DNA from 2 places in the Streptomyces thermocarboxydovorans genome. Region 2 is predicted to be linked to the other one. Evidence: predicted binding sites of a transcription regulator. Region 2 holds the regulator's gene; the other holds the start of a gene.
The links. Region 2 encodes HspR, which represses chaperone genes until heat shock. Its sites were predicted from a motif close to TTGAGNNNNNNNNNCTCAA; they were not measured.

Region 1: the regulator HspR is predicted to act here: its motif matches at 1,513-1,531, upstream of lon (endopeptidase La).

What each region holds. Positions count from the first base shown of each region.
Region 1 is NZ_BAAAGU010000019.1:65,266-79,462, reverse strand. It holds gene lon (endopeptidase La) at 1-1,490, opposite strand, end outside; gene ABD198_RS11445 (spermine/spermidine synthase domain-containing protein) at 1,675-2,388, shown strand; gene ABD198_RS11440 (response regulator transcription factor) at 2,512-3,252, shown strand; gene ABD198_RS11435 (HAMP domain-containing sensor histidine kinase) at 3,249-4,355, shown strand; gene ABD198_RS11430 (multifunctional oxoglutarate decarboxylase/oxoglutarate dehydrogenase thiamine pyrophosphate-binding subunit/dihydrolipoyllysine-residue succinyltransferase subunit) at 4,654-8,487, shown strand; gene ABD198_RS11425 (DUF6104 family protein) at 8,589-8,768, shown strand; gene ABD198_RS11420 (DUF4097 family beta strand repeat-containing protein) at 9,075-9,959, shown strand; gene ABD198_RS11415 (PadR family transcriptional regulator) at 9,961-10,974, shown strand; gene ABD198_RS11410 (Clp protease N-terminal domain-containing protein) at 10,981-11,535, opposite strand; gene ABD198_RS11405 (HTH domain-containing protein) at 11,535-11,744, opposite strand; gene ABD198_RS11400 (zinc-binding dehydrogenase) at 11,840-12,805, opposite strand; gene ABD198_RS11395 (NAD(P)-dependent malic enzyme) at 13,509-14,197, opposite strand, start outside.
Region 2 is NZ_BAAAGU010000045.1:35,656-49,852, reverse strand. It holds gene dnaK (molecular chaperone DnaK) at 1-876, shown strand, start outside; gene grpE (nucleotide exchange factor GrpE) at 873-1,592, shown strand; gene dnaJ (molecular chaperone DnaJ) at 1,629-2,798, shown strand; gene ABD198_RS21165 (heat shock protein transcriptional repressor HspR) at 2,804-3,256, shown strand; gene ABD198_RS21160 (sugar ABC transporter substrate-binding protein) at 3,542-4,648, shown strand; gene ABD198_RS21155 (hypothetical protein) at 4,863-5,039, opposite strand; gene ABD198_RS21150 (helix-turn-helix transcriptional regulator) at 5,375-6,403, shown strand; gene ABD198_RS21145 (helix-turn-helix transcriptional regulator) at 6,366-7,349, opposite strand; gene ABD198_RS21140 (helix-turn-helix transcriptional regulator) at 7,346-8,368, opposite strand; gene ABD198_RS21135 (helix-turn-helix transcriptional regulator) at 8,365-9,384, opposite strand; gene ABD198_RS21130 (hypothetical protein) at 9,679-10,014, shown strand; gene ABD198_RS21125 (pyridoxamine 5'-phosphate oxidase family protein) at 10,218-10,634, opposite strand; gene clpB (ATP-dependent chaperone ClpB) at 10,782-13,379, shown strand; gene ABD198_RS21115 (YbjN domain-containing protein) at 13,533-14,063, shown strand; gene ABD198_RS21110 (pyridoxal phosphate-dependent aminotransferase) at 14,175-14,197, opposite strand, start outside.

The sequences.
Region 1 (14,197 bases), on a different contig from region 2:
ATCTCCATCCGGTCGGCCAGCGCCTCCGGGATGGCCTCCAGGACGTTGGCGGTGGCCAGGAAGACCACGTCGGACAGGTCGAGCTCGACCTCCAGGTAGTGGTCGCGGAAGGTGTGGTTCTGCGCCGGGTCGAGCACCTCGAGCAGGGCGGCTGCCGGGTCGCCCCGGAAGTCCGAGCCCACCTTGTCGATCTCGTCGAGCAGCACCACCGGGTTCATCGACCCGGCCTCCTTGATGGCCCGCACGATCCGGCCGGGCATCGCGCCCACATAGGTGCGCCGGTGTCCGCGGATCTCCGCCTCGTCGCGGACGCCGCCGAGGGCGACGCGCACGAACTTGCGGCCCATCGCGTGGGCGACGGACTCGCCGAGCGAGGTCTTGCCGACGCCGGGCGGCCCGACCAGGGCGAGCACGGCGCCGCCGCGCCGCCCGCCGACCACACCGAGGCCCCGCTCGGTACGCCGCTTGCGCACCGCCAGGTACTCGATGATCCGTTCCTTGACGTCCTCCAGGCCGGAGTGCTCGGCGTCCAGCACCTCCTGGGCGGCCCGGATGTCGTAGGAGTCCTCGGTGCGCTCGTTCCACGGCATCTCGAGGACGGTGTCGAGCCAGGTGCGGATCCAGGAGCCCTCGGGGGACTGGTCGGAGGCGCGCTCCAGCTTGTCGACCTCCTTGAGCGCGGCCTCGCGCACCTTCTCCGGCAGGTCGGCGGCCTCGACGCGGGCACGGTAGTCGTCGGACTCGTCGCCCTCCGCCTCGCCGTTGAGCTCGCGCAGCTCCTTGCGCACGGCTTCCAGCTGGCGGCGCAGCAGGAACTCGCGCTGCTGCTTGTCGACGCCCTCCTGGACGTCCTTGGCGATGGACTCGGCCACGTCCTGCTCGGCGAGGTGGTCGCGCAGCTGCTGAGTGGCCAGCTTCAGCCGGGCCACCGGGTCGGTGGTCTCCAGCAGCGCCACCTTCTGCTCGGTGGTCAGGAACGGCGAGTAGCCGGAGTTGTCGGCGAGCGTGGAGACGTCGTCGATCGCCTGGACCCGGTCGACCACCTGCCAGGCGCCGCGCTTGCGCAGCCAGGAGGTGGCGAGGGCCTTGTACTCCTTGACCAGCTCGATGACCTGGCCGGGCAGCGGGTCGGGCACATGCTCCTCGATCGGGGTGCCCTCCACCCACAGCGCCGCCCCGGGCCCGGTGGTGCCCGCGCCGATCCTGATGCGGGTCCGGGCGCGGATGAGGGCGCCGGGGTCGCCGTCGGCGAGCCTGCCGACCTGCTCGACGGTGCCCAGGACGCCGGTGCCGGCGTAGGTGCCGTCGATGCGGGGGACCAGGAGCACCTTCGGCTTGCCCGGCTCGTTCCGGGCTGCGGCCTGCGCAGCCTCCACAGCCGCGCGCACCTCGGAGTCGCTCAGGTCCAGCGGGACCACCATCCCGGGCAGCACGACCTCGTCGTCGAGCGGCAGCACGGGCAGGGCGAGCGGTGTGGACTCAGCAGCCATGATCGTCCCTTCGGCAGTCAAGTTGAGCTACACCGGCTCAATGCTCGTGAGCCCCAGAATGTTCCCCAAGGTTTGTTCGCTCACAGCGATCACCCGCGGGGAGGCGATCCCCTGGACGGGCGATCACCCGTACAGGGGAAAACGGTCGCCCCGGGAGGGATGCGGGGCCTGCCAAGATGAACGGATGTCCACCCCGTACGACATTCCCGATGCACCCGAAGTCCTGGACCGCCGCGAGGGCCCGTACGGCGAGGTCGTGCTGCGCAGGCACGGCGGCCTGCTGCAGATCATCGCCAACGGCTGCTTCCTGATGGACACCTCCGACGGCCGCTCGGAGCGGCGGCTGGTCGACGCCGCCCTGGCCGAACTGGACGCCGCCGACCGGCGCGCCGGGGACGAACCGCGCCCGGCTCCGCACATCCTGATCGGCGGGCTGGGCGTCGGCTTCTCGCTCGCACACGCCGCCGCGGACCACCGCTGGGGACGGATCACCGTGGTGGAGCGGGAGCCGGCGGTCATCGACTGGCACCGCACCGGCCCGCTGGGCGCGCTGAGCGCCGAGGCGCTCGCCGACCCGCGCACCGAGATCGTCGAGGCGGACCTGATCACGTACGTCAATGAGACATACGCCACATTCGACGCCCTGTGTCTCGACATCGACAACGGCCCCGACTGGACGGTCACCGAGGACAACCAGGGGCTCTACTCGCCGGCCGGACTGGCGGCCTGCGCACGGGCCTTGAGGCCGCGGGGCGTGCTCGCCGTGTGGTCGGCGCAGCCGTCCGCGGATTTCGAAGAAACCTTGTGGAATGCCGGGTTCCGTCAGGTGCGTACCGAAGAGATCCCCGTTGCCCGGGGCGTTCCGGACGTCGTGCACCTCGGCGTACGCCCTGGATAGCTAAGGCGCCGCGACTCCCCGTACGCTGCTGCACTGACGCAGATCATTCAAGCGTCAAGCGCAGTCCTGCGCTGATCACGGATCACCCCACGGATTCCGGAAAGCACACCTCAGGGGCGGGCGATGGAGCAGACACACACCTCCCACAACGGCACGGCGGCGACCACACCCGGCGCGCAGCGGCGGATCCTGGTGGTCGAGGACGACGCGACGATCGTGGACGCCATCGCGACCCGCCTGCGCGCCGAGGGATTCCTGGTGCAGACGGCGGGCGACGGCCCGTCCGCGGTGGACACCGCGGAGGCATGGCAGCCCGACCTGCTGATCCTCGACGTCATGCTGCCGGGCTTCGACGGCCTGGAGGTCTGCCGGCGGGTGCAGGCGCAGCGGCCGGTGCCGGTGCTGATGCTCACCGCGCGCGACGACGAGACCGACATGCTGGTGGGCCTCGGCGTCGGCGCCGACGACTACATGACCAAGCCGTTCTCCATGCGGGAGCTGGCGGCGCGCGTGCACGTACTGCTGCGCCGCATGGAGCGGGCCGCGCTGGCGGCCACCACGCCGCGCAGCGGCATCCTGCGCCTCGGCGAGCTGGAGATCGACCACGCACAGCGCCGGGTGCGCGTGCGCAGCGAGGACGTCCACCTGACGCCCACCGAGTTCGACCTCCTGGTCTGCCTGGCCAACACCCCGCGCGCGGTGCTCTCCCGCGAGCAGCTGCTGGCCGAGGTGTGGGACTGGGCGGACGCCTCCGGCACCCGCACCGTCGACAGCCACATCAAGGCGCTGCGCCGGAAGATCGGCGCCGAGCGCATCCGAACCGTGCACGGCGTGGGCTACGCCCTGGAGACGCCGACGCCATGAGCGACGGGCCGGCCGCGCGCAGAGGTGGCGGGGCGCCCAGGTCCTGGGCCGGGGTCAGCCCGTTCTCGATCAAGACCAAGCTGGCGGCCCTGGTGGTCGTCTCGGTGCTGATCACCACCGGTCTGTCCATGATCGCGGTGCACACCAAGACCGAGCTGCGGTTCATCATGGTCTTCTCCATGATCGCCACGCTGCTGATCACCCAGTTCGTGGCGCACTCGCTCACCGCGCCGCTGGACGACATGAACGCGGTGGCCCGCTCGATCTCGCAGGGCGACTACACCCGCCGCGTCCAGGTGAACCGCAAGGACGAGCTGGGCGACCTGGCGCAGACGATCAACGTCATGGCCGACGAGCTGGAGGCCCAGGACCGGCGCCGCAAGGAGCTCGTGGCCAATGTCTCGCACGAGCTGCGCACCCCGATCGCGGGCCTGCGCGCGGTGCTGGAGAACATCGTCGACGGGGTCACCGAGGCCGACCCGGAGACCATGCGCACGGCGCTGAAGCAGTCCGAACGCCTCGGCCGCCTGGTGGAGACCCTGCTGGACCTGTCCCGCCTGGACAACGGCGTGGTCCCGCTCAAGCAGCGGCGCTTCGAGGTGTGGCCGTACCTGTCGGGCGTGCTCAAGGAGGCCAACCTGGTCGCCTCCGCCCGCGCCGGCATCGCCAGCGGCTCGGGCAGCCACACCCGCACCGACGTCCATCTGCACCTCGACGTCTCGCCGCCGGAGCTCACCGCGCACGCCGACCCCGAGCGCATCCACCAGGTGGTCGCCAACCTCATCGACAACGCGGTCAAGCACAGCCCGCCGCACGGCCGGGTGACGGTGAAGGCGCGGCGCGGCCCGCAGCCGGAGTCGCTGGAGCTGGAGGTCCTCGACGAGGGGCCGGGCATCCCGCGCGCCGAGTGGCACCGCGTCTTCGAGCGCTTCAACCGCGGCAGCGTCAACCGGCCGCACGGCCCGGGCAGCGACGGCGGCACCGGTCTGGGCCTGGCGATCGCCCGCTGGGCCGTCGATCTGCACGGCGGCAAGATCGGCGTGGCCGAATCGGAGCGTGGTTGCCGAATCCTTGTCACTCTTCCGGGCAGCCCGCCTCAGTAAAGTTGACGTAAAGTTCGAACCGGAGCCTCAAGATCCACAGGCGTCCGCGCTGGCGGACACGTGTGATCAGCCACGGACCCGCGCGGCGCCGCGCGACGGGCCTCGGCCGACGCATCCCTGATACGGCCGGAAGAAGCAAAACCTCGCTTGTTTCCCGCCATTTCCCGCGCCGAAACACGCTGATCAATGTGACTTGCACGACGTTGAACGGGCCCGGCCTGACCTTCTCGCGCCTGGGGGCGTAGCCTTTATTTCCGCTGTCCATCACCTTGTGAAGCGGAAGAGGGCGGTTGCCGCCGTGTCGCCACAGTCCCCCAGTAACTCGAGCATCTCGACCGACACCGACCAAGCGGGCAAGAACCCCGCGGCCGCGTTCGGTGCGAACGAGTGGCTCGTCGACGAGATCTATCAGCAGTACCTCCAGGACCCGAACTCGGTGGACCGAGCCTGGTGGGACTTCTTCGCCGACTACAAGCCAGGGGCGCCCTCCGCCTCGGCTCCGGCGGGTACCGCGGCCACGGGGGCCGCGGGCACCTCCCCCACCGCTCAGCCCACCGCCAAGGCCCCCACCCAGGCCGCCCCGGCCAAGCCCGCCGCGCAGCAGGCGCCGGCCGCTCCGGCGCAGCCCGCCGCGAAGGCGGCCCCGGCCCAGGCTCCGGCGAAGGCCGCGGCCCCGGCCGCCAAGCCCGCCGCCGCCCAGCCGAAGGCTCAGGCGAAGGCCGACGGCGAGGCCGCGAGCGGCCAGGCCGACGGCGAGGCCGCGAGCGGCCCCGAGAAGGTGACCCTGCGCGGTCCGGCCGCCGCGGTGGCCAAGAACATGGACGCCTCCCTGGAGCTGCCGACGGCCACCTCGGTGCGCGCCGTTCCGGTGAAGCTGCTGTTCGACAACCGGATCGTCATCAACAACCACCTCAAGCGGGCCCGGGGCGGGAAGATCTCCTTCACGCACATCATCGGCTACGCCATGGTCCAGGCGATCAAGGCGATGCCGTCGATGAACTGGTCCTACGCGAAGGTGGACGGCAAGCCCACCCTGGTCAAGCCGGAGCACATCAACCTCGGCCTCGCCATCGACCTGGTCAAGCCCAACGGCGACCGCCAGCTGGTCGTCGCGGCGATCAAGAAGGCCGAGACCATGAACTTCTTCGAGTTCTGGCAGGCCTACGAGGACATCGTCCGTCGTGCTCGCGACAACAAGCTGACGATGGACGACTTCACCGGCGTGACGGTCTCCCTGACCAACCCCGGTGGCCTGGGCACCGTCCACTCGGTGCCGCGCCTGATGCCCGGCCAGTCGCTGATCATGGGCGTCGGCTCCATGGACTACCCGGCGGAGTTCCAGGGCACCAGCCAGGACACCCTGAACAAGCTCGGCATCTCGAAGGTCATGACGCTCACGTCGACCTACGACCACCGGGTGATCCAGGGCGCCGCCTCCGGCGAGTTCCTGCGCCAGGTCGCCAACCTGCTGCTGGGCGAGAACAACTTCTACGACGACATCTTCGAGGCGCTGCGCATCCCCTACGAGCCGGTCCGCTGGCTCAAGGACATCGACGCCAGCCACGACGACGACGTCACCAAGGCCGCCCGGGTCTTCGACCTGATCCACGCCTACCGGGTCCGCGGCCATGTCATGGCCGACACCGACCCGCTGGAGTACAAGCAGCGCAAGCACCCCGACCTCGACATCGTCGAGCACGGGCTGACGCTGTGGGACCTGGAGCGCGATTTCGCCGTCGGCGGCTTCGCCGGCAAGTCGATGATGAAGCTGCGCGACATCCTCGGCGTGCTCCGCGACTCGTACTGCCGCACCACCGGCATCGAGTTCATGCACATCCAGGACCCCAAGCAGCGCAAGTGGATCCAGGACCGGGTGGAGCGCCCGCACACCAAGCCGGAGCGCGAGGAGCAGCTGCGCATCCTGCGCCGCCTGAACGCCGCCGAGGCCTTCGAGACGTTCCTGCAGACCAAGTACGTCGGCCAGAAGCGCTTCTCGCTGGAGGGCGGCGAGTCGGTCATCCCGCTGCTCGACGCGGTGCTGGACTCGGCCGCCGAGTCCCGCCTGGACGAGGTCGTCATCGGCATGGCCCACCGCGGCCGGCTGAACGTCCTCGCCAACATCGTCGGCAAGTCCTACGCGCAGATCTTCCGCGAGTTCGAGGGCAACCTCGACCCGAAGTCGATGCACGGCTCCGGCGACGTGAAGTACCACCTGGGCGCCGAGGGCACCTTCACCGGCCTGGACGGCGAGCAGATCAAGGTCTCGCTGGTCGCCAACCCCTCCCACCTGGAGGCGGTCGACCCGGTCCTGGAGGGCGTCGCCCGCGCCAAGCAGGACATCATCGGCAAGGGCGGCACGGACTTCACCGTGCTCCCGGTGGCGATCCACGGCGACGCGGCCTTCGCGGGTCAGGGCGTCGTGGCCGAGACCCTGAACATGTCGCAGCTGCGCGGCTACCGCACCGGCGGCACGGTCCACATCGTCATCAACAACCAGGTCGGCTTCACCGCCGCCCCGGAGTCGTCCCGCTCGTCGATGTACGCGACCGACGTGGCGCGGATGATCGAGGCCCCGATCTTCCACGTCAACGGCGACGACCCCGAGGCCTGCGTCCGCGTCGCCCGGCTGGCCTTCGAGTTCCGCCAGGCGTTCAACAAGGACGTGGTCATCGACCTCATCTGCTACCGCCGCCGCGGTCACAACGAGTCGGACAACCCGGCCTTCACCCAGCCGCTGATGTACGACCTGATCGACAAGAAGCGCTCGGTGCGCAAGCTGTACACCGAGTCCCTGATCGGTCGCGGCGACATCACCCTGGAGGAGGCCGAGCAGGCGCTGCAGGACTACCAGGGCCAGCTGGAGAAGGTCTTCACCGAGGTCCGCGAGGCCACCTCGCAGCCGGCGTCGGTGGAGCCGTCCGAACCGCAGGCGGAGTTCCCGGTCGCCGTGAACACCGCGGTGACCACCGAGGTCGTCAAGCGGATCGCCGAGTCCCAGGTCAACATCCCCGACCACATCACGGTCCACCCGCGCCTGCTGCCGCAGCTGCAGCGCCGGGCCACCATGGTCGAGGACGGCACCATCGACTGGGGCATGGGCGAGACCCTCGCCTTCGGCTCCCTGCTGCTGGAGGGCGTGCCGGTCCGCCTCGCGGGCCAGGACTCCCAGCGCGGCACCTTCGGCCAGCGCCACGCGGTGATCATCGACCGCAACACCGGCGAGGAGTACACGCCGCTGCAGTACCTCTCCGAGGACCAGGCGCGGCTGAACGTCTACAACTCCCTGCTGTCCGAGTACGCGGCGATGGGCTTCGAGTACGGCTACTCGCTGGCCCGCCCCGACGCGCTCGTGCTGTGGGAGGCGCAGTTCGGTGACTTCGCCAACGGCGCCCAGACGGTCGTGGACGAGTTCATCTCCTCGGCCGAGCAGAAGTGGGCCCAGACCTCCGGTGTGGTCCTGCTCCTGCCGCACGGCTACGAGGGCCAGGGCCCGGACCACTCCTCGGCCCGCCCGGAGCGGTTCCTGCAGCTGTGCGCCCAGAACAACATGACGGTCGCCATGCCGACCTCGCCGGCGAACTACTTCCACCTCCTGCGGTGGCAGGTGCACAACCCGCACCACAAGCCGCTGATCGTCTTCACCCCGAAGTCGATGCTGCGCCTGAAGGCCGCCGCGTCGAAGGCGGAGGAGTTCACCTCCGGGCAGTTCCAGCCGGTCATCGGCGACAGCTCGGTCGACCCGGCCGCGGTCAAGAAGGTCGTCTTCTGCGCCGGCAAGGTCTACTACGACCTGGACGCCGAGCGTCAGAAGCGCGGCGCGACGGACACCGCGATCATCCGCATCGAGCGCCTGTACCCGCTGCCGGGTGCCGAGCTCCAGGCGGAGATCAAGAAGTACCCGAACGCCGAGAAGTACCTGTGGGCCCAGGAGGAGCCGGCGAACCAGGGTGCCTGGCCGTTCATCGCGCTCAACCTGATCGACCACCTGGACCTGGCGGTCGGCGCCGACCTCCCGCCCGCCGAGCGGCTGCGCCGCATCTCGCGGCCGCACAGCTCGTCGCCGGCGGTGGGCTCCGCCAAGCGCCACCAGGCCGAGCAGGAGCAGCTGGTCCGCGAGGTCTTCGAGGCCTGAGCCGTCACCTCACGGTCCCGCGCCCCGCGGGGTTCTTCCGGGCCGCATCCCCTGCTCAGGGGGTGCGGCCCGCCCCTTTGCGGCCACTTATCCTGGACGGCATGTACTTCACCGACCGTGGCATCGAGGAACTGGAGAAGCGGCGCGGCGAGGAGGAGATCACCTTCGAGTGGCTCGCCGAGCAGCTGCGTACCTTTGTGGATCTGAACCCCGACTTCGAGGTGCCGGTCGAGCGTCTGGCGACCTGGCTGGCCCGGCTGGACGACGAGGACGACGAGTAGGTCTGCCGAGGCCTGCCGCAGGTCTTCGCCACCGGTTGGCGCCAGGCTGCTGGCGCCCGCCGCCGGTCTGCTTCAGACCCCGGCCGCCGGTCCGGGGCCGGCTGCCCTGCCCGCAGCCCCGCCCTTCTCCGGGCGCCCTCCTCCGGGCGCCCTTCTCCGGGCGTCCTCCTGTCCTCCTGTCCTCCTGTCCCTCCGTCAACGAGCGTCACCCACCCTCCACCCCCACGAGTGCCTTGACTTTCCCTCCCCGCGATATATCGTGAATCACGTAATACGCGATATGGCGCGTGTCTAGGAGGTCCCACCATGCCCGAGTGGTCCGTCACGGAGCCCACGAAGCTCACCTTCGACGAGCCCGTGACCGAACTCCATGTGCGCATCGTCAACGGCACGGTGAACGTCGTGGGCACGGAGGAGAGTTCCGCGCGCCTCGAAGTCTCGGAGGTGGAGGGGCCGCCCCTGATCGTCACCCAGAAGGGCGGCACGCTCAGCGTGGCCTACGAGGACCTGCCCTGGAAGGGCTTCCTCAAGTGGCTGGACCGCAAGGGCTGGCGCCGCACCGCCGTCGTCTCCCTCGCCGTCCCGGCGGCCACGCGCGTCGAGGTGGGCGTGGTCGGCGCGTCCGCGGTCGTCTCCGGCCTGCGGGGCCCCTCCGTGGTCAAGGGCGTCACCGGCGACACCACCCTGGTCGCCCTCTCCGGCCCGGTCCGCGCGGACACGGTGTCCGGCAATCTGGAGGCCCAGTCGGTCACCGGCGACCTCCGCTTCAACTCGGTCTCCGGCGACCTCACCGTGGTCGACGGCTCCGGCTCCTCGGTCAGGGCCGACTCGGTCAGCGGCTCGATGATCGTCGACCTCGACCCCGACGGCCCCACGGACGTCCGGCTGACCAGTGTCTCCGGTGAGATAGCGATCCGCCTGCCCTACCCGGCCGACGCGGAGGTCGAGGCCAACACGGCCAGCGGCGCCATCTCCAACGCCTTCGACGACCTCCGGGTGCACGGCCAGTGGGGCGCCCACAAGATCACCGGCCGGCTGGGCGCCGGCACCGGCAAGCTGCGGGCCACCACCGTCTCCGGCTCCATCGCCCTGCTGCGCAGGCCACCGCGCGAGGACGAGCCGTGGGACGCTCCCCCCACCGGCACCACGGACACCCCGGCCGACGGCCCGACCGACAAGAAGGTGCTCTGACATGCCCCCCGTCTTCGCCCACGGACGCCTCCGCCTCTACCTGCTCAAGCTGCTGGACGAGGCCCCGCGCCACGGCTACGAGGTGATCCGCCTCCTGGAGGAGCGCTTCCAGGGCCTGTACGCCCCCTCCGCGGGCACCGTCTACCCCCGGCTGGCCAAGCTGGAGGCGGAGGGCCTGGTCACCCACACCATGGAGGGCGGCCGCAAGGTGTACTCCATCACCGACGCCGGCCGCGCCGAGCTGGCCGGCCGCAGCGGCGAACTGGCCGACCTGGAGATGGAGATCCGCGAGTCGGTCGCCGAGCTGGCCGCCGAGATCAAGGCGGACGTCCGCGGGGCGGCGGGCGACCTGCGCCGCGAGATGCGCGCCGCGGCCAGCAAGGCCCGCACCACCGGCACGCACGCCGACGACGACTTCTTCTCCGGCGACTTCACCGGCCTCACCGACCGCGAGGCCTGGCGCGCCGCCAAGGAGGAGATGCGCCGCGCCAAGCAGGAGTGGAAGGAGCAGGCCCGCCGCGCCAAGGACGAGAGCCGCCGCTCCCGCGAGGAGGCCCAGCGCGCCCGCCGCCAGGCCAAGGAGGCCCAGGAGCGGGCGCGGGAGGAGGTGCAGCGCATCGCCCGGCGGGTCCAGGAGCATGTGCAGGACCACTTCGCCCGGGGCGACTGGCCGACGGGCCTGCGCGAGGGGCTGAGCGAACTCATCAAGGAAGTGGGCGACTTCGGCAAGAACGGCTGGACCGCCAAGGACCCGGCGTCCGAGCCCGCCTACTCCCAGACCCCGGAGGACTTCCCCGCCGCCTATGTCCCCGAGTGGGCCCACGAGGGGGCGACGGACTCCACCGGCGACCCGGCCCGCGACCTGGACCGCCTGCTGGACCGCTTCCGCGACGACATCCGCGACGCGGCCCGCGACCACGGCGTCACCGAGGAGCAGCTCCGCGACGCACGCCGCCACCTGTCCACGGCCGCGGCCCACATCGCCGCCCTGCTCCACAAGGAGAAGACCGGCTGACGCCCGTCACCCCGCCTTGGCCTCGCCGCCCCCGTAGAGCACCCGGCTCACGGACTCATAGGTCACCCCGTGACCGGCGAGCACCTCGGCGGGGACACCGGGCCGGCTGGTGAGGGCGAGCAGGATGTGCTCGTCGCCGATACGCCGTTCCCGCTGGGCGAGGGCGATGCGCAGCGTCCGCTGCAGCACGTCCTTCGCCCCCTTCTCGAACGGCACATGCCCCCGCCTCCCCCACCGGCCCCCCGACAACGCACCGACCCCGTGCACGTCCTCCACCCGGGCCACGACCTCATCCACATCGATCCCCAACCCGGCCAGAGCTTCCCTCTCGGCCTGCGTCAGCCCACCCCGCCTGCGAACCTCCTCCAGCTCCTCCCGCACGGCGTCCTTCCACTCCCCGCCCCCGAGCGCGGCCAGCGCGAAGGAACCCCGGCTCCCCTCCCTCTCCAGCAGCCCCAGCAGCAGATGCTCGGGCGTCACCGACGCCGCCCCCACCGCCGCCGCCTGCGCGACCGCTCCCTTGACCACCGCACGGGCGTCCTTGGTGAACCGCTCGAACATCAATGCCTCCCGTACTTCTTGTGCACGGCCTGCCGGCTCACGCCGAGTTCATTGGCGATCTCCTGCCAGGACCACCCCTGATTGCGCGCACTGCGCACCTGCACGGCCTCCAGCTGCTCCAGCAGCCTCCGCAGCGCGGCGACGGCCCGCAGCCCGACCCTCGGATCCCGGTCCCCGGCCCGCTCGGCCAGATCGGTTGCTTCACTCACCCTGTCAACCTACGTTGACATACCGCCCTCGTCAACCCCAGTTGACACGAAAGCGGCCGGCCCGAACCCGGACCGGCCGCTGCACGCGCCGCCACTCAGCCGTTCGTCAACACGATCTTCCCGAACAGCTCCCCCGACGCCATCTTCTCGAACCCTTCCCGGGCCCGGTCCATCGGCAGCACTTCATCGATCACGGGCCGCACCCCCGTGGCCGCACAGAACGCGAGCAGATCCTCCAGCTCCTCCTTGGTCCCCATCGTGGACCCCACGACCTTCAGCTCCAGGAAGAAGATCCGCGTCAGCTCGGCGTGCGAGGGCCGGTCACCGCTCGTCGCCCCGGAGATCACCAGCGTGCCGCCCAGCTTCAGCGACTTCACCGAGTGCGACCAGGTGGCGGCACCCACGGTCTCGATCACCGCGTCCACCCGCTCCGGCAGCCGCGCCCCCGACTCCAGCGCCTCCACCGCGCCGAGCTCCAGCGCCCGCTTGCGCTTGGCCTCGTCCCGGCTGGTGGCGTACATCCTGAGCCCGGCTGCCTTGCCGAGCACGATGGCGGCGGTGGCGACCCCACCCCCCGCACCCTGCACCAGGACCGAATCACCGGGCCGCACACCGGCGTTGGTGAACAGCATCCGGTACGCGGTCAGCCAGGCGGTGGGCAGACAGGCGGCCTCCTCGAAGGACAGCTCCTTCGGCTTGGGCAGCAGATTCCACGTAGGTACGGAGACCTTCTCAGCAAACGTCCCCTGGTAGCGCTCGGTCAGAATGGACCGGGGCTCACGGGGCCCCACCCCGTGCCCCGTCTGTCCGATGACGGAATGGAGAACGACCTCGTTGCCGTCCTCGTCGACGCCGGCGGCGTCGCAGCCGAGGATCATCGGCAGCTTGTCCTCGGCGAGGCCCACGCCGCGCAGGGACCAGAGGTCGTGATGGTTGAGGGAGGCGGCTTTCACCGTGACGGTGCTCCAGCCGGGGCGGGCCTCGGGAGCCGGTCGCTCTCCCAACTCCAGACCGGAGAGCGGCTGGTCACGGTCGATTCGGGCAGCGTAGACAGCGAACATGAGGTCGACGATAGGTTCCCGCCCCCTCTTGAGGAACCAACGGGGCCTGTGACACACACCCTCTTGCACAACGCGTTCACGGTCCGGTCGCCGTTGCACAGACACCGGGCACCCGGCGTGGGTGTCGGCCGGGGGTGGGTAGCGCCAGCCCCGCTGAAGGGGTGCCTCCCCCACTCTCGGCTGCGCTCGAGCGGGGGCACCCCCATCGCCCACCCTCCCCCACGCTCGACTTCGCTCGAGCGGGGGGACCCCCATCGCCCCAGGCGGCACGACTGCCCGCAGTGACGGCAGGCACGCCGCCCGCAGCTAGGGAGGCGCGGCTGGCCGCAGCGAGGCGGGGAAGCCGCGCACGGCGGTCAGCGGGGCACCGGGGCTTGGGCGGCCGCAGACGCACGCGGCGGGGAGGGGTCGGGGTGGTGGTGTCCGCCCGCAGCGGCCGGCGCGTCCGCGCCAGTAGTCGAAAAGAGACCCATTTCGCGCCAGACCGAGGACGGATACCACCACCCCGGCCCCGACTCACCCACCCACCGTGGGCGCTACGCGCACCCCCACCGGAGCCGCAGTTGCGCCGCAGGCATGGCCACGCGAACCCCACCGAGCCGCGCCGCCGCTCACCCGGACGGGCGTACGTGCACGCACGTAAAAGGCTCGGCCCCGTCCCCACACCCGGGGACGGGGCCGACACCACGCAGTCGTACGAACCTCAGCGGCGCGCGACGCCCTCCGCACGCGCGGCCGCGGCCACCGCCGCCGTCACCGCCGGAGCGACCCGCTCGTCGAACGGAGACGGGATGACGTAGTCAGCAGCCAGATCGTCCCCGACCACCGACGCCAGCGCCTCCGCAGCCGCCAGCTTCATGCCCTCCGTGATCCGGGACGCCCGCACCTGCAGCGCCCCCGCGAAGATCCCCGGAAACGCCAGCACGTTGTTGATCTGGTTCGGGAAGTCCGACCGCCCCGTCGCGACAACCGCCGCGTACTTGTGCGCGACCTCCGGATGCACCTCCGGATTCGGATTGGCCATGGCGAAGACGAACGCACCCTCCGCCATCGACGCCACCGCCGCCTCCGACACCGTCCCACCGGAGACGCCGATGAACACATCGGCCCCCTCCAGCGCGGCCTCCAGCGACCCCGAGAGCCCCGCCTTGTTCGTGAACGAGGCCACCTCCGCCTTGATCGGCGTCAGATCACCCCGGTCCCGCGACACGACACCCTTGCGGTCGGCCAGCGCCACATCCCCGATGCCGGCCTCGACCAGCATCTTCGCGATGGCGACCCCGGCCGCACCCGCACCGGAGATCACCGCCCGCAGCTCACTGAGCGCCCGCCCGCTGAGCCGCGCAGCGTTCCGCAGCGCCGCCAGCGTCACGACCGCCGTACCGTGCTGGT
Region 2 (14,197 bases):
AAGGAGCTGACCGGCGGCAAGGAGGCCAACAAGGGCGTCAACCCGGACGAGGTCGTCTCCATCGGCGCCGCGCTCCAGGCCGGTGTCCTCAAGGGCGAGGTCAAGGACGTCCTGCTGCTGGACGTCACCCCGCTGTCCCTCGGCATCGAGACCAAGGGCGGCATCATGACCAAGCTGATCGAGCGCAACACCACGATCCCGACCAAGCGCTCCGAGATCTTCACGACGGCCGAGGACAACCAGCCGTCCGTGCAGATCCAGGTCTACCAGGGCGAGCGCGAGATCGCGGCGTACAACAAGAAGCTCGGCATGTTCGAGCTGACCGGTCTGCCGCCGGCGCCGCGCGGCGTCCCGCAGATCGAGGTCTCCTTCGACATCGACGCCAACGGCATCATGCATGTCACGGCGAAGGACCTCGGCACCGGCAAGGAGCAGAAGATGACCGTCACCGGCGGCTCCTCGCTCCCGAAGGAAGAGGTCGACCGCATGCGCGAGGAGGCCGAGCGCTACGCGGAGGAGGACCACAAGCGCCGCGAGGCCGCCGAGACCCGCAACCAGGGCGAGCAGCTGGTCTACCAGACCGAGAAGTTCCTGGCCGACAACCAGGACAAGGTCCCCGGCGAGATCAAGACCGAGGTCGAGGCGGCCGTCGCCGAGCTGAAGGAGAAGCTCAAGGGCGACGACACCGCCGAGATCCGCACCGCCACGGAGAAGGTCGCGGCCGTCTCCCAGAAGCTGGGCCAGGCCATGTACGCCGACGCCCAGGCCGCGCAGGCGGCGGGCGGCGCCTCGGCCGGTGCCGGTGAGACCAAGGCCGACGACGACGTCGTCGACGCCGAGATCGTCGACGACGACCGGAAGGACGGTGCCGCGTGACGGAGGAGAACCCGGGCTTCGACGAGCAGCAGCAGCCCCGGCAGCCGCAGCAGCCGCAGCCCGAGGTCCCCTCCGGCGCCGCTTCCGAGGACGCCGAGCCGCAGGCCGCCCCCACCCCCTCCGCGGAGGAGGAGGCGGCGGCCCCGGCCGGGGACACGGGCCAGAACGCGGCCCTGGTGGCTCAGCTGGACCAGGTGCGCACCGCGCTCAACGAGCGCACCGCGGACCTGCAGCGGCTCCAGGCCGAGTTCCAGAACTACCGCCGCCGGGTCGAGCGCGACCGGGTCGCGGTCAAGGAGATGGCGGTCGCGAACCTGCTGACCGAACTCCTTCCCGTGCTCGACGACATCGGCCGGGCGCGGGAGCACGGCGAGCTGGTCGGCGGCTTCAAGTCGGTCGCCGAGTCGCTGGAGACGACCGTGGCGAAGATGGGCCTGCAGCAGTTCGGCAAGGAGGGCGAGCCCTTCGACCCGACGATCCACGAGGCCCTGATGCACTCCTACGCCCCGGACGTCACCGAGACGACCTGCGTCGCGATCCTCCAGCCGGGGTATCGCATCGGCGAACGCACCATCCGCCCCGCGCGGGTGGCCGTCGCCGAACCGCAGCCGGGCGCGCAGACGGTCAAGGCCGACAAGAAGGCCGAGAGCGCCGAGAACGCCGGTGCCGCGGACCAGGCGGACGACAAGGAGAACGGTGGCCCGGAGGAGGGCTGACCCAATCACGGACAACGGGAAGGAGGGACGTCGGGGATGAGTACCAAGGACTTCATCGAGAAGGACTACTACAAGGTCCTCGGCGTCCCCAAGGACGCCACCGAGGCCGAGATCAAGAAGGCGTACCGGAAGCTCGCCCGCGAGTACCACCCGGACGCCAACAAGGGCAACGCCAAGGCCGAGGAGCGGTTCAAGGAGATCTCCGAGGCGCACGACGTCCTCGGCGACCCCAAGAAGCGCAAGGAGTACGACGAGGCCCGCGCACTGTTCGGCAACGGCGGCTTCCGCCCGGGGCCGGGCGCCGGCGGCGGCACGTTCAACTTCGACCTCAGCGACCTGTTCGGCGGTCCGGCCGGGCAGGGCGGAGGCTTCGGCGGCGGTCTCGGTGACGTCTTCGGGGGCCTGTTCGGCCGCGGCGGCGGCGCGGGCACGCGGACGCAGCCGCGGCGTGGCCAGGACATCGAGTCCGAGGTCACGCTCAGTTTCACCGAGGCGATCGAGGGGGCGACCGTCCCGCTCAGGATGTCCTCCCAGGCGCCCTGCAAGGCCTGTTCGGGCACCGGCGACAAGAACGGCACACCGCGTGTGTGCCCGACCTGCGTCGGCACCGGGCAGGTCGCGCGGGGCAGCGGCGGCGGCTTCTCCCTCACCGACCCCTGCCCCGACTGCAAGGGGCGCGGTCTGATCGCCGAGACCCCTTGCGACGTCTGCAAGGGCAGCGGCCGGGCCAAGTCCTCGCGGACGATGCAGGTGCGCATCCCCGCGGGCGTCAGCGACGGCCAGCGGATCCGGCTGCGCGGCAAGGGCGCACCGGGCGAGCGCGGCGGTCCGGCGGGCGACCTGTACGTGGTCGTGCACGTCGGCAAGCACCCGGTGTTCGGCCGCAAGGGCGACAACCTCACCGTCACCGTGCCGGTGACGTTCGACGAGGCCGCGCTCGGCGGCGAGGTGCGGGTGCCCACGCTGGGCGGGCCGCCGGTCACGCTGAAGCTGCCGCCGGGCACGCCCAACGGACGCACCATGCGCGCCCGGGGCAAGGGCGCGGTACGCAAGGACGGCACCCGCGGTGATCTGCTGGTCACCGTCGAGGTGAGTGTTCCCAAGAACCTGTCGGGGAAGGCTCGTGAGGCGCTGGAGGCGTATCGCGAGGCAACCGCGGGTGAGGACCCGCGGGCGGAGCTGTTCCAGGCCGCGAAGGGAGCTTGATTGAGATGGACGGCCGTCGACGGAATCCGTATGAACTGACCGAGGACACCCCGGTCTACGTCATCTCGGTGGCGGCCCAGCTCTCCGGCCTGCACCCGCAGACCCTGCGGCAGTACGACCGTCTGGGGCTGGTCTCGCCGGACCGTACCCCGGGGCGGGGCCGCCGCTACTCGGCCCGCGACATCGAACTGCTCCGCCAGGTGCAGCAGTTGTCGCAGGACGAGGGCATCAACCTGGCCGGAATCAAGCGCATCATCGAACTGGAGAACCAGGTCGCCGAACTCCAGGCGCGGATCGCGGAACTGGAGGACGCGCTGGACGGCGCGGCGGCGGCGATGCGCCAGCGCGAGGCGGCCGTCCACGCCTCCTACCGCCGCGATCTGGTCCCGTACCAGCAGGTGCAGCAGACCAGCGCGCTGGTGGTCTGGCGGCCCAAGCGGCAGCAGCAGTCGGACTGACACCTTCCGGGGTTCCGCTTCGGGGCCCGGAAGCCGGCGTCGGCCTCCGGGCCCCTTCGCGTGCCCGTGGGAGCGCGCACACATCAATGACCGGCGTATGTGCAGGTGTTCGCGGTTGCCCCGCGATTCCTCCCCGGGTCCCTCACGAGATCAGCGGAGCGTGTCGTATCCACTTCGTTAAGTGGTTCCTCTTGACGCCGATGGCGGGTGAAGATTGGCTTTTCAGTCACATGGGTCGCACTGCTGTGCCCACGTCCCGAATTACGTACTGAAGTGGACCTTCGCATGCGTCGTCGTATCGCCATATCCGTGGCCGCCACCTCCGTGTCCGTGATGCTCGCCGGCTGCGGCGTGCTCGACGCGACGGGAAGCAGCGACGACGCCAGCCCCACCAAGGGCAACGACGTGAAGATCGGCCTGCTGCTGCCGGAGAAGGCCAACACGCGCTACGAGCAGTTCGACTACCCCATCTTCAAGCGCAAGGTGGACGCCCTCACCGGCGGCGAGGGCCAGGTCGTCTACGCCAACGCGGACGCGGACGCGGCCAAGCAGGAGAGCCAGCTGCAGCAGATGATCGACGACCGGCTCGATGTCATCGTGCTGGACGCGGTCGACTCGCACGGCATCGCGGACGGCGTGAAGAAGGCCAAGGAGGCCGGCATCCCGGTCATCGCCTACGACCGGCTCGCCGAGGGCCCGATCGACGCGTACATCTCCTTCGACAACGAGCTCGTCGGCCAGGTCCAGGGACGGTCGCTGCTGGAGGCCCTCGGGGACGTCAAGGGCACCGACAAGATCGTCATGATGAACGGCTCGCCCACCGACCCCAACGCCAAGCAGTTCAAGGCGGGCGCGCTGTCGGAGATCAAGGGCAAGGTGACCATCGCCGCGTCCTTCGACACCAAGGGCTGGAAGCCGGAGAACGCCCAGGCCAACATGACCCGGGCGATCAACGAGATCGGCGCGGAGAACATCGCCGCCGTCTACTCCGCCAACGACAGCATGGCGGGCGGCATCGTCAAGGCTCTCCGGGCCGCCGGCGTCACCGACCTGCCGCCCATCACCGGCCAGGACGCGGAGCTGGCCGCGGTGCAGCGGATCCTCACCGGCGAGCAGTACATGAGCGTGTACAAGTCCTACCCGCAGGAGGCCGAGTCCGCCGCGGAGATGGCCGTGGCGAAGATCCAGGGCAAGGACATCCAGTTCGACGCGCTGACCCGCGACCGGGTGGACAGCCCCACCCACAAGAACATCCGGGCCCAGCTGGTGCCGGTGGTCGCGCTGACCAAGGACAACATCAAGGACACGGTCATCGCGGACGAGATCTACGAGGTGTCGGACATCTGCACCGCCAAGTACAAGGCGGAGTGCGAGGCGATCGACCTGAAGTGAGCGCGGGCCCGCGTGAGCAGGGCGGGTCGCCTGAAGTGAGCGCGGTCCTGCATGAGGTGAGCGCGGGCTTGCGTGAGGTGAGCGCGGGCTTGCGTGAGGTGAGCGCGGGCCGGCCGAGCGCTCGGGTCCGCCTGGTGTGAGCGCGGTGCGCTCGACGTGACAGCCGTGGTGAGCACGGCCCCGGCCAGGGGGGACGGCGGCCGGGGCCGCGCGTTCAGGGGGAAGCGGGCGGGCAGTCCTCGCCCAGCAGCCTGAGCCACTGCCGCTCGCGCTCCGTCAACGGGCAGCGCACGGAAGCACCGCTCCTGCTCGCCGCGCCGCCCTCCGCCTCGTGGTGAGGCGTGGAACTGGACTCGCTGTCCGACTTCTCGCTGACATCCCACCTGGTCACAGTGGTGCCCTGCCTTCCCCGTCAAGCCCGGTCATGCCTGGGCGGCCAGGGCCGCGTCGGCGGCAGCCCTGGCCGGACTCCCCCGTGAGTCCCCCGTGTTCCCCCGCGGATCCCCCGTGTTCCCCCGGGAAACCCCCGTGTTCGAGACAATCCCATCTCCGCCCGCACCGACACCACCCTCATCTTGTTGCAACGGGTCATCCCGGGGGAGTGCACATAGCGGAATCCGGGCCATCAAAGGGGGCGATTCCGCGGTCGAGCCGTGTTGCGCAGCACGTTCCGTCCGCGCATAGTTGCGCTGCGGAAAGGCGCTGCAACCGGGGGTGGAACGGGCGATGGCCGGGCACGGGACGGACGAGCATCCACACGGTGCTGACCGACTGTGCGAGGCCGGGGACCGCGTGTACTCCCGTGCCGTACGGCGCGGGCGCGTGCACCGCCGGGACGCCGAACCGGTTCCCTGCCTCCTCGAACTCGCCCTGCTGCACCCCGACCCCGACGACATGGACTGGCTGGTGCCGACCTCGCCCCAGGAGGTCATGACCCGGCTGCTGCGCGAGGTATACGAGGAGATCAGCACCAGCCGGCGCCGGGTGGGCTCCGCGGTGGAGGCCTTCGAGTGGTACGCGGGCCTGGGCCGCCAGGTGCAGCCCGCACCGGCGGCGGAGGGCCCCGCCATCCGCGTCCTGGACGGACTCGCCCGCATCCAGGCGGCGATGGACGAGGCGACCCAGGCGTGCACCGCCGAGGTGCTGACCGTCCAGCCCGGCGGCATCCGGCGCGAGGCGGAACTCTCCGAGGGCCTGCACCGGGCGATGGCTCTGCGCCGGCGCGGGGTGCGGATGCGGGACCTGTACACCCATGTGGCCCGGCACGGCCACGGGCTGCTCTCCTACCTGGAGTTGATGGGCGGCGCGGTGGAGGCCCGCACCCTGGACGAGGTGACCGAGCGCCTGATCCTCTTCGACCGCACGGTCGCCTTCATCCCCGCCAACGCCGAACGCACCATGGCCCTGGAGCTGCGCCACCCCGCACTGGTCGACTACCTGGTGACCGTCTTCGACCGCTTCTGGCGCCTGGCCATCCCCCTGACCGCGCCGCTCCCCGACACCGGCATCGAGGGCATCTCGCACCGGGAGCGGTCCATCGCGGCGCTGCTGGCGGAGGGCCACCAGGACGCGGTCATCGCCGGGCGCCTGGGCATCAGCGTGCGCACCTGCCGGGCGCACATCGCCCGCCTCTCGGAGACCCTGGGCGCGGCCAGCCGCGCCCAGCTGGGCGTCCGCATAGCCCAGGCCGGCCTGGACCGCTCCCACTCCCCGACCCTCACCGTCCCCGATCAAGAATCCCCGACCGCCCGATGAGGTAGCCGAGCTGGGCTCGGCTCTGGCTGCCGAGGGTGGCGGCGAGTTTGGCGATGTGGACGCGGGCGGTGCGGACGTTCATGCCGAGGCGTTCGGCGATCGCGGTGTCGGTGTGTCCTTCGACGAGGAGTTCGGCGATGGCGCGCTGGCGCGCGGTGATGCCGTCGGGGGAGGGCGGCTGGACGGCCTGGGGGAACATGGGGGTGGCCAGGCGCCAGAGCCGTTCGAAGGTCGTTGCGAGGAAGGTGACGATCGCCGGGTGACGGATCTCCAGTGCGGTGGTCCGGTCCGCTCGGGCGGGAATGAAGGCGACTCGGCGGTCGCAGACGAGAAGTCGGTCGGTGACCTCGTCGAGCGTGCGCGCCTGGACGTCGCCTCTCAGTTGCTCGTAGCGGGCGGCGACTTTGGGGGCGTGCCGCAGAGTGTGCGGGTAGAGGGCGCGGATACGGCCGCCGCGGTCGAGCAGCGCCTGATCACGCCGGAGGGCGGACTCGTCGGTGACCCCGCCGGAGTGGGTGGATCTGGCGCGGGGCTGGATCGCCAGGATTTCGGAGGCATCGGTCACTGCCTCATCGATGGCCCTGTTGATGCGTTCGAGCGAGGTGTGGAGCGTGAGAGCGGACGTCGTCGACGCAGCGTCCTTGTGCTCGGTGGCCGTGAGCAGTGGTGCGACAGCCTCCACCAGCCGCTGCTCCCGGCGACGTTCGTCGGCGATGCCCTCCGCGGAGGCGCGCAGGAGGCGACGCAGGACGATCTGGGGTGCCACCGGCGTCCATGTGCCCGGGGCTTCGACGGAGGGTTGCAGCAGGCCGAGGTCGGTCAGGCATGTGGCGTGCTCGACCTCCTGAGACGACAGGGAGTCCTCGTGCAGGGCCCGTTGGTAGAGCTCCCTGCCTGTGGCGCAAAGCTCCTCCATGCCGTGCACGGGATGCGGCATCGAGGTCACGTGTCGGCTCCCTGGTGATCGACGTGGTCGACGTGGTCGACGTGATCGAGGATCCCTGACTGGCCGATGAGGTAGCCGAGCTGGGCGCGGCTCTGGCTGCCGAGGGTGGCGGCGAGTTTGGCGATGTGGACGCGGGCGGTGCGGACGTTCAAGCCCAGTCGTTCGGCGATGGCGGTGTCGGTGTGGCCCTCGATGAGGAGTTCGGCGATGGCGCGCTGCCGGGGAGTGAGCCCGTCGGGCCCCGCCTGGGGGGTGCGCTGGGGGAACATCGGCTTCGCCAGGCGCCAGAAGCGGTCGAAGGCGGTGGCGAGGTAGCCGACGATCGCCGGATTGCGTATCTCGGCCGCGAGCGAGCCGTCCTCGTCGGCGGGCAGGAAGGCGACCGCACGGTCGACGATGATGAGCCGGCCGGGCACCTCGGTCAGCGCGCGGGCCTCGAGGTCTCCCCTCATGTCCTGGCGGGAGATGACAGCGGGGAGGTGGCGCATCGTCTCCTGGTAGAGCGTGCGGACGCGTACGCCGCGGTCCAGTACTTCCTGGTCGCGTTCGTAGGCCAGCGCGTCGGCGTGATCGCCTCGGGGGCCGGTGAGGCCCGCTCGGGGCTGGACGGTGAGCACTTCGTGGGTGCTCTGGGCCATGGCGTCCGTGATGGCCTGTTTGATCCTCCTGGTGCCGCTGAGGATCTTGATGGTGGGGGTGCCGTCCTCAGGTGTGGGGGAGGCGCCGATGCGCGACAGGGCCTGGAACATGCCGGCGACCTCTTCCTCGCGCCGCCGGGCCTCGGCGATGCGTTCGCCGGACTCGCGCAGGTAGCGGTGGAGGGCCACCAGAGGGGCGGTCGGCTCCAGCCTTGTCACGTCGTCGAGGGCGGGATGCAGCAGGTCCAGGTCGATCAGACAGGGGGCCGCCTGGGCCTCCTGGGCCGGCACCGAGCCCTCGCGGAGGGCCCGTTCGTAGAGCCGGGCAGCCGCGGCGCACAGCTCCTCCACCCCGTGCTCGGCGTGCGGCGCCGAGTTCACTTGCCGTCTCCTCCGTGTTCGAGGATCCCCGACTGCGCGATCAGATAACCGAGTTGGGCACGGCTGCCGCTGCCCAGGGCAGAGGCCAGCTTGGCTATGTGGGCCCGGCACGTGCGGACGTTCATACCGAGGCGGCGGGCGATCGCCTCGTCGACGTGGCCTTCGACGAGCAGCTTGGCGATGGAGTGCTGGATGTCGGTGATGCCGTCGGGGGCGGTCTCGTAGGGCGCGCCGGCGCTCAGGGGCACGGCCCTGCCCCACATGAACTCGAACACCTTGATCAGGTAGCGGACCAGACCGGGGTGACGGAGTTCCAGGGCGACTTGACGGTCTTCGCGCACCGGGATGAAGGCCACGGTCTCATCGCATATGATCAGGCGTTCGACCAGTTCGTCGATGGTGCGGTACTCCACCTTGCCGTCGGTGAACTGTTCGACCCAGGCGATCCGTTCGGGGCTGTACCTGGCCGTGTGCTGGTAAAGCGTGCGGATCCGCACCCCACGCTCGATCAGGGGCCTGTCACGCTCCAGCGCCTCCATGAGCCGACGTTCCGGGTGGCGGTGGCTCGGCTGGACTGCGAGCACCTCGTTCTGGCACTGGGCGGTCGCCAGGTCGAGCGCCTCGTTGATACGGTCGAGCCCCTCCAGCACGGTGATCGAGTGGATGGACTCCGTTACCGGCGCGCCGAGGCCCAGGAACGGTTCAAAGGCGTCCGCCAACTGGATGGACAGCCGCCTGCGTTCGGCGATCTCGCGCTCGATCGGGTCCAGGCGTTGGGCCAGTACCACCGATGGCGGAACCGGTCGCAGCCAGTTCGGGTCGTCAGGATCGGGACGGAGCAGGGCGAACTCCATCAGGCACGGGGCGGGTTCCGCGTCCGCCCGGGCGATACGTCCTGTGCGGAGGGCGTTCGAGTAGAGACGACGTCCTTCCGGGCACAACTCCGTCATGGCATGGGGATGTGTCGCTTTGGTCCGATTTGTTGGCAAATCTCCACCCCCCAGGGTCCTGAACATGCAGGAACATGATGCACCGATCGTGTGGCCATGACGTGCCCGAATGAGCCATCGTCTTACAGGACGGGGGAAGAGGGGACCTTCAAGTGAGGACGAAGCTGACTATGCGTAAGAGAATGCTTCGCTGGGTGCTTGTTGCCGCCTTCTCCGCCGTTGTGGCCGTCGGTTCGCTGAGTGGCCTCTCCGGAGCGGAGAGTGGGGTGCAGCAGGACACCGCTTGGTCGAGCGGGGCAGTCGGTTCGACCGACGGCGATGCTGCGGATCTTCACCCGGCAGACACTGCGTGGAGCTGACGTGACCACACCACCCGACGACCGTTCCTTCCGCAGAGAGATGGCCACGGCCTACCGTTCCGGCTGGCACTTCATCGACCTGGTCACCGCCATCCCCCACAGCGGTGACTCGTTGATGGTGACCGTGTTCGGTGAGCCGGTCGTCGTCACGCGGGACGAGGACGGAGACGTACGGGCCTACCGGTGTCTGCGCCGGCCGCGGGGTGCGCCGCAGCCCGTGCGGTGTGCCATCCGGTACGGAATGATCTTTGTGAACCTCGACCAGCGGGACACCCAGCAGGTGGATGCCGGCATCCCCGCCCCAAGGGCCTTCTCCGCCACCCCCCGCAGCGCCTGACGCGATTCCCCCGTCGTAAAAGATCGCTCAGGCGCTTCCCCCCGCAGCGGCGTCACCGTGACCTGAACACGGTGACGCCGCTGTCGTTCGTGGGGTTATACGGTCAGATGTCCGACCATGCGCACCGGGGGCGCACCGGGTCGCGGGGGCCACGCAGTGGCCGAAAATAGACCTTGAGGAGGCCATGAGAGAGCTGCGGCTCCTCAGCCGCGGCCCATCGCCCGTGTGAGGGCGATCTCGATGACGACCCGCTCCGGGTTGGGCGCCGGCGTCCGCCCGTAGCGCTCGGCGTAGCGGCGCTCCGCCTCCGCCACCCGCTCCCGGTCCGTGCGCACGAACGCGCGCCCCTCCAGCGTGGCCCAGCGCCCGCCGTCCACCTGGCAGACCGCCACCGGCGCCCCCTCGGGGCCGGCCGCCAGTACATTGCGCACCTTTCTGCTCGTCTTCCGGGTGATGACCCGAGCAAGGCGGGCATCGGGGTCGTATGTCACTCCGACCGGCACCACGTGCGGCGTGCCGTCCGGGCGGAGGGTGGTCAGCGTGCACAGGTGCCGTTCCCGCCAGAAGGTGAGGTACTCCGGGTCCGGCCGGCCGGGATCCGCGGGCTGCGAGGTGGTCATGCCCCGGAACTTAGCCCGCCGGGGCCCTCCCGCCCCACCCTTGAGCGGAATAGACTCAAGTTTGTGTATGTTGAGCAAGTCAGCCACGAGTGCGGCTGAAGGCCGCCAGGGGCGCTGAAGGGTCGTTGCAAGGAGGAGAACGGACACGTGGACGCCGAGCTGACCAACCGGAGCCGGGAAGCGATCAACGCCGCCGGCAACCGGGCCGTGACCGACGGGAACCCCGACCTCACCCCCGCCCACCTGCTGCTCGCCCTGCTCCAGGGGCAGGACAACGAGAACATCACGGATCTGCTCGCCGCCGTCGACGCCGACCAGGCGGCCGTCCGGGCCGGAGCCGAGCGCGTCCTCGCCGGGCTGCCGAGCGTGACCGGGTCCACCGTGGCTCCGCCGCAGCCCAACCGGGAGATGCTCGCCGTCATCGCCGACGCCCAGACGCGGGCGCGGGAACTGGGCGACGAGTACGTCTCCACGGAGCACCTGCTCATCGCGATCGCCGCCAAGGGCGGCGCCGCCGGTGAGGTGCTGCAGAAGCAGGGCGCCACCGCGCAGAAGCTGCAGGAGGCCTTCCAGAAGGTCCGCGGCGGGCGCCGGATCACCACGGCCGACCCCGAGGGCCAGTACAAGGCGCTGGAGAAGTTCGGCACCGACCTCACCGCCGCCGCCCGCGAGGGCCGGCTCGACCCGGTGATCGGGCGGGACCAGGAGATCCGGCGCCTGGTGCAGGTGCTCAGCCGCCGCACCAAGAACAACCCCGTCCTCATCGGTGAGCCCGGCGTCGGCAAGACCGCCGTCGTCGAGGGCCTCGCCCAGCGGATCGTCAAGGGGGACGTGCCCGAGTCGCTCAAGGACAAGCGGCTGGTCGCGCTGGACCTGGGCGCGATGGTCGCCGGCGCCAAGTACCGCGGCGAGTTCGAGGAGCGTCTGAAGACCGTCCTCGCCGAGATCAAGGACTCCGACGGGCAGATCATCACCTTCATCGACGAGCTGCACACCGTGGTCGGCGCCGGTGCCGGCGGGGACTCCGCCATGGACGCCGGCAACATGCTCAAGCCCATGCTGGCCCGCGGTGAGCTGCGCATGGTGGGCGCGACGACCCTCGACGAGTACCGCGAGCGGATCGAGAAGGACCCCGCCCTGGAGCGGCGCTTCCAGCAGGTGCTGGTGGCCGAGCCGTCCGTCGAGGACACCATCGCCATCCTGCGCGGCCTCAAGGGCCGCTACGAGGCCCACCACAAGGTGCAGATCGCGGACAGCGCGCTGGTCGCCGCCGCCACCCTCTCCGACCGGTACATCACCTCCCGCTTCCTGCCGGACAAGGCCATCGACCTCGTCGACGAGGCCGCCTCCCGGCTGCGCATGGAGATCGACTCCTCGCCCGTCGAGATCGACGAGCTGCAGCGCGCCGTCGACCGGCTGCGCATGGAGGAGCTGGCGCTCAGCAAGGAGACCGACCAGGCGTCCAAGGAGCGGCTGGAGAAGCTGCGCCGCGACCTCGCCGACAAGGAGGAGGAGCTGCGCGGCCTGACCGCCCGCTGGGAGAAGGAGAAGCAGTCCCTCAACCGGGTCGGTGAGCTGAAGGAGAAGCTGGACGAACTGCGCGGCCAGGCCGAACGCGCCCAGCGCGACGGCGACTTCGACACCGCCTCCAAGCTGCTGTACGGGGAGATCCCGGCCCTGGAGCGCGACCTGGAGGCCGCCAGCAAGGCCGAGGAGGAGGCCGCCAAGGACACCATGGTCAAGGAGGAGGTCGGCTCCGACGACATCGCCGACGTGGTCGCCTCCTGGACCGGCATCCCGGCCGGGCGCCTGATGGAGGGCGAGACGCAGAAGCTGCTGCGCATGGAGGAGGAGATCGGCCGGCGGCTGATCGGGCAGCGCGAGGCGGTCCGCGCCGTCTCCGACGCGGTGCGGCGCAGCCGGGCCGGGATCTCCGACCCGGACCGTCCCACCGGCTCCTTCCTCTTCCTCGGCCCCACCGGCGTCGGCAAGACCGAGCTGGCCAAGGCGCTCGCCGACTTCCTCTTCGACGACGAGCGGGCCATGGTCCGCATCGACATGTCGGAGTACAGCGAGAAGCACAGCGTGGCCCGGCTGGTCGGCGCCCCGCCCGGCTACGTCGGCTACGAGGAGGGCGGCCAGCTCACCGAGGCGGTGCGGCGGCGCCCGTACAGCGTGGTGCTGCTGGACGAGGTGGAGAAGGCTCACCCGGAGGTCTTCGACATCCTGCTCCAGGTGCTCGACGACGGCCGGCTCACCGACGGGCAGGGCCGCACGGTCGACTTCCGCAACACCATCCTGGTGCTCACCTCCAACCTGGGCAGCCAGTTCCTGGTCGACCCGATCACCAGCGAGGCGGAGAAGAAGGAGCAGGTGCTGGAGGTCGTGCGGGCCTCTTTCAAGCCGGAGTTCCTCAACCGTCTGGACGACCTGGTGGTCTTCTCGGCGCTGACCAAGCCGGAGCTGGAGCGGATCGCCAAGCTGCAGATCGACCGGCTGGCCGAGCGGCTCGCCGAGCGGCGCCTCACGCTCGACGTCACGCCCGAGGCGCTGGAGTGGCTCGCGGAGGAGGGCCTGGACCCGGCCTACGGCGCCCGCCCGCTGCGCCGGCTGGTGCAGACCGCGATCGGCGACACGCTGGCCAAGGAGATCCTGGCCGGCGAGATCAAGGACGGCGACACGGTCCGGGTGGACCGGGCGGCCGACGGCCTGCTGGTCGGGCCGGCGACCGCGAAGTCACTCTGAGTGACAAAAGGGAGGAAGGTGTCGGTTCGCTCACCGTGGTACCCGCAGAATGACCGGATCGTGTCAGCCCATGGCTGACAGGCCCGTCGGGGCTTGCCACCCCCCTCCCCGCATGGGGGAGGATGGCGGGATCCGTACGAAGGGAAAATCACGGTGAGCATCGACCCGTCCTCGATTCCGAACTTCGGGGGCCAGCAGCCCGAGCCGCAGCCCCAAGGACCGGCGGGCCCCGTCGTCCCGGATCAGGACCTTGTGAAGCAGCTCCTCGACCAGATGGAGCTCAAGTACGTCGTCGACGACGAGGGTGACCTCGCGGCGCCGTGGGAGCAGTTCCGCACCTACTTCATGTTCCGTGGGGAGGGTGACCAGCAGATCTTCTCCGTGCGGACGTTCTACGACCGGCCGCACCAGATCGACGAGAAGCCCCAGCTGCTCGAATCCGTGGACGACTGGAACCGCCGCACGCTGTGGCCCAAGGTCTACACCCACACCCATGACGACGGCACCGTCCGTCTCATCGGTGAGGCCCAGATGCTGATCGGCATGGGCGTCAGCCTGGAGCACTTCGTCTCCTCGACGGTCAGCTGGGTCCGGGCCGCCATCGAGTTCGACCGCTGGCTGGTCGAGCAGCTCGGCCTGGAGCAGGAGATCAACGAGGCGGAGAAGCCCGACGACGAGGAGTAGGCCGCGCGCCGTCTCGCGCCGTTCCACGGCGAACCGACAGCCCGGCCCGGCACCGGCCCTCACGGCCGGCCGCCGGGCCGGGCTTTCTCGTGTCCGGATCCGGGGGAGGGTTCAGCCGCCCGCCGCCGCGCCCT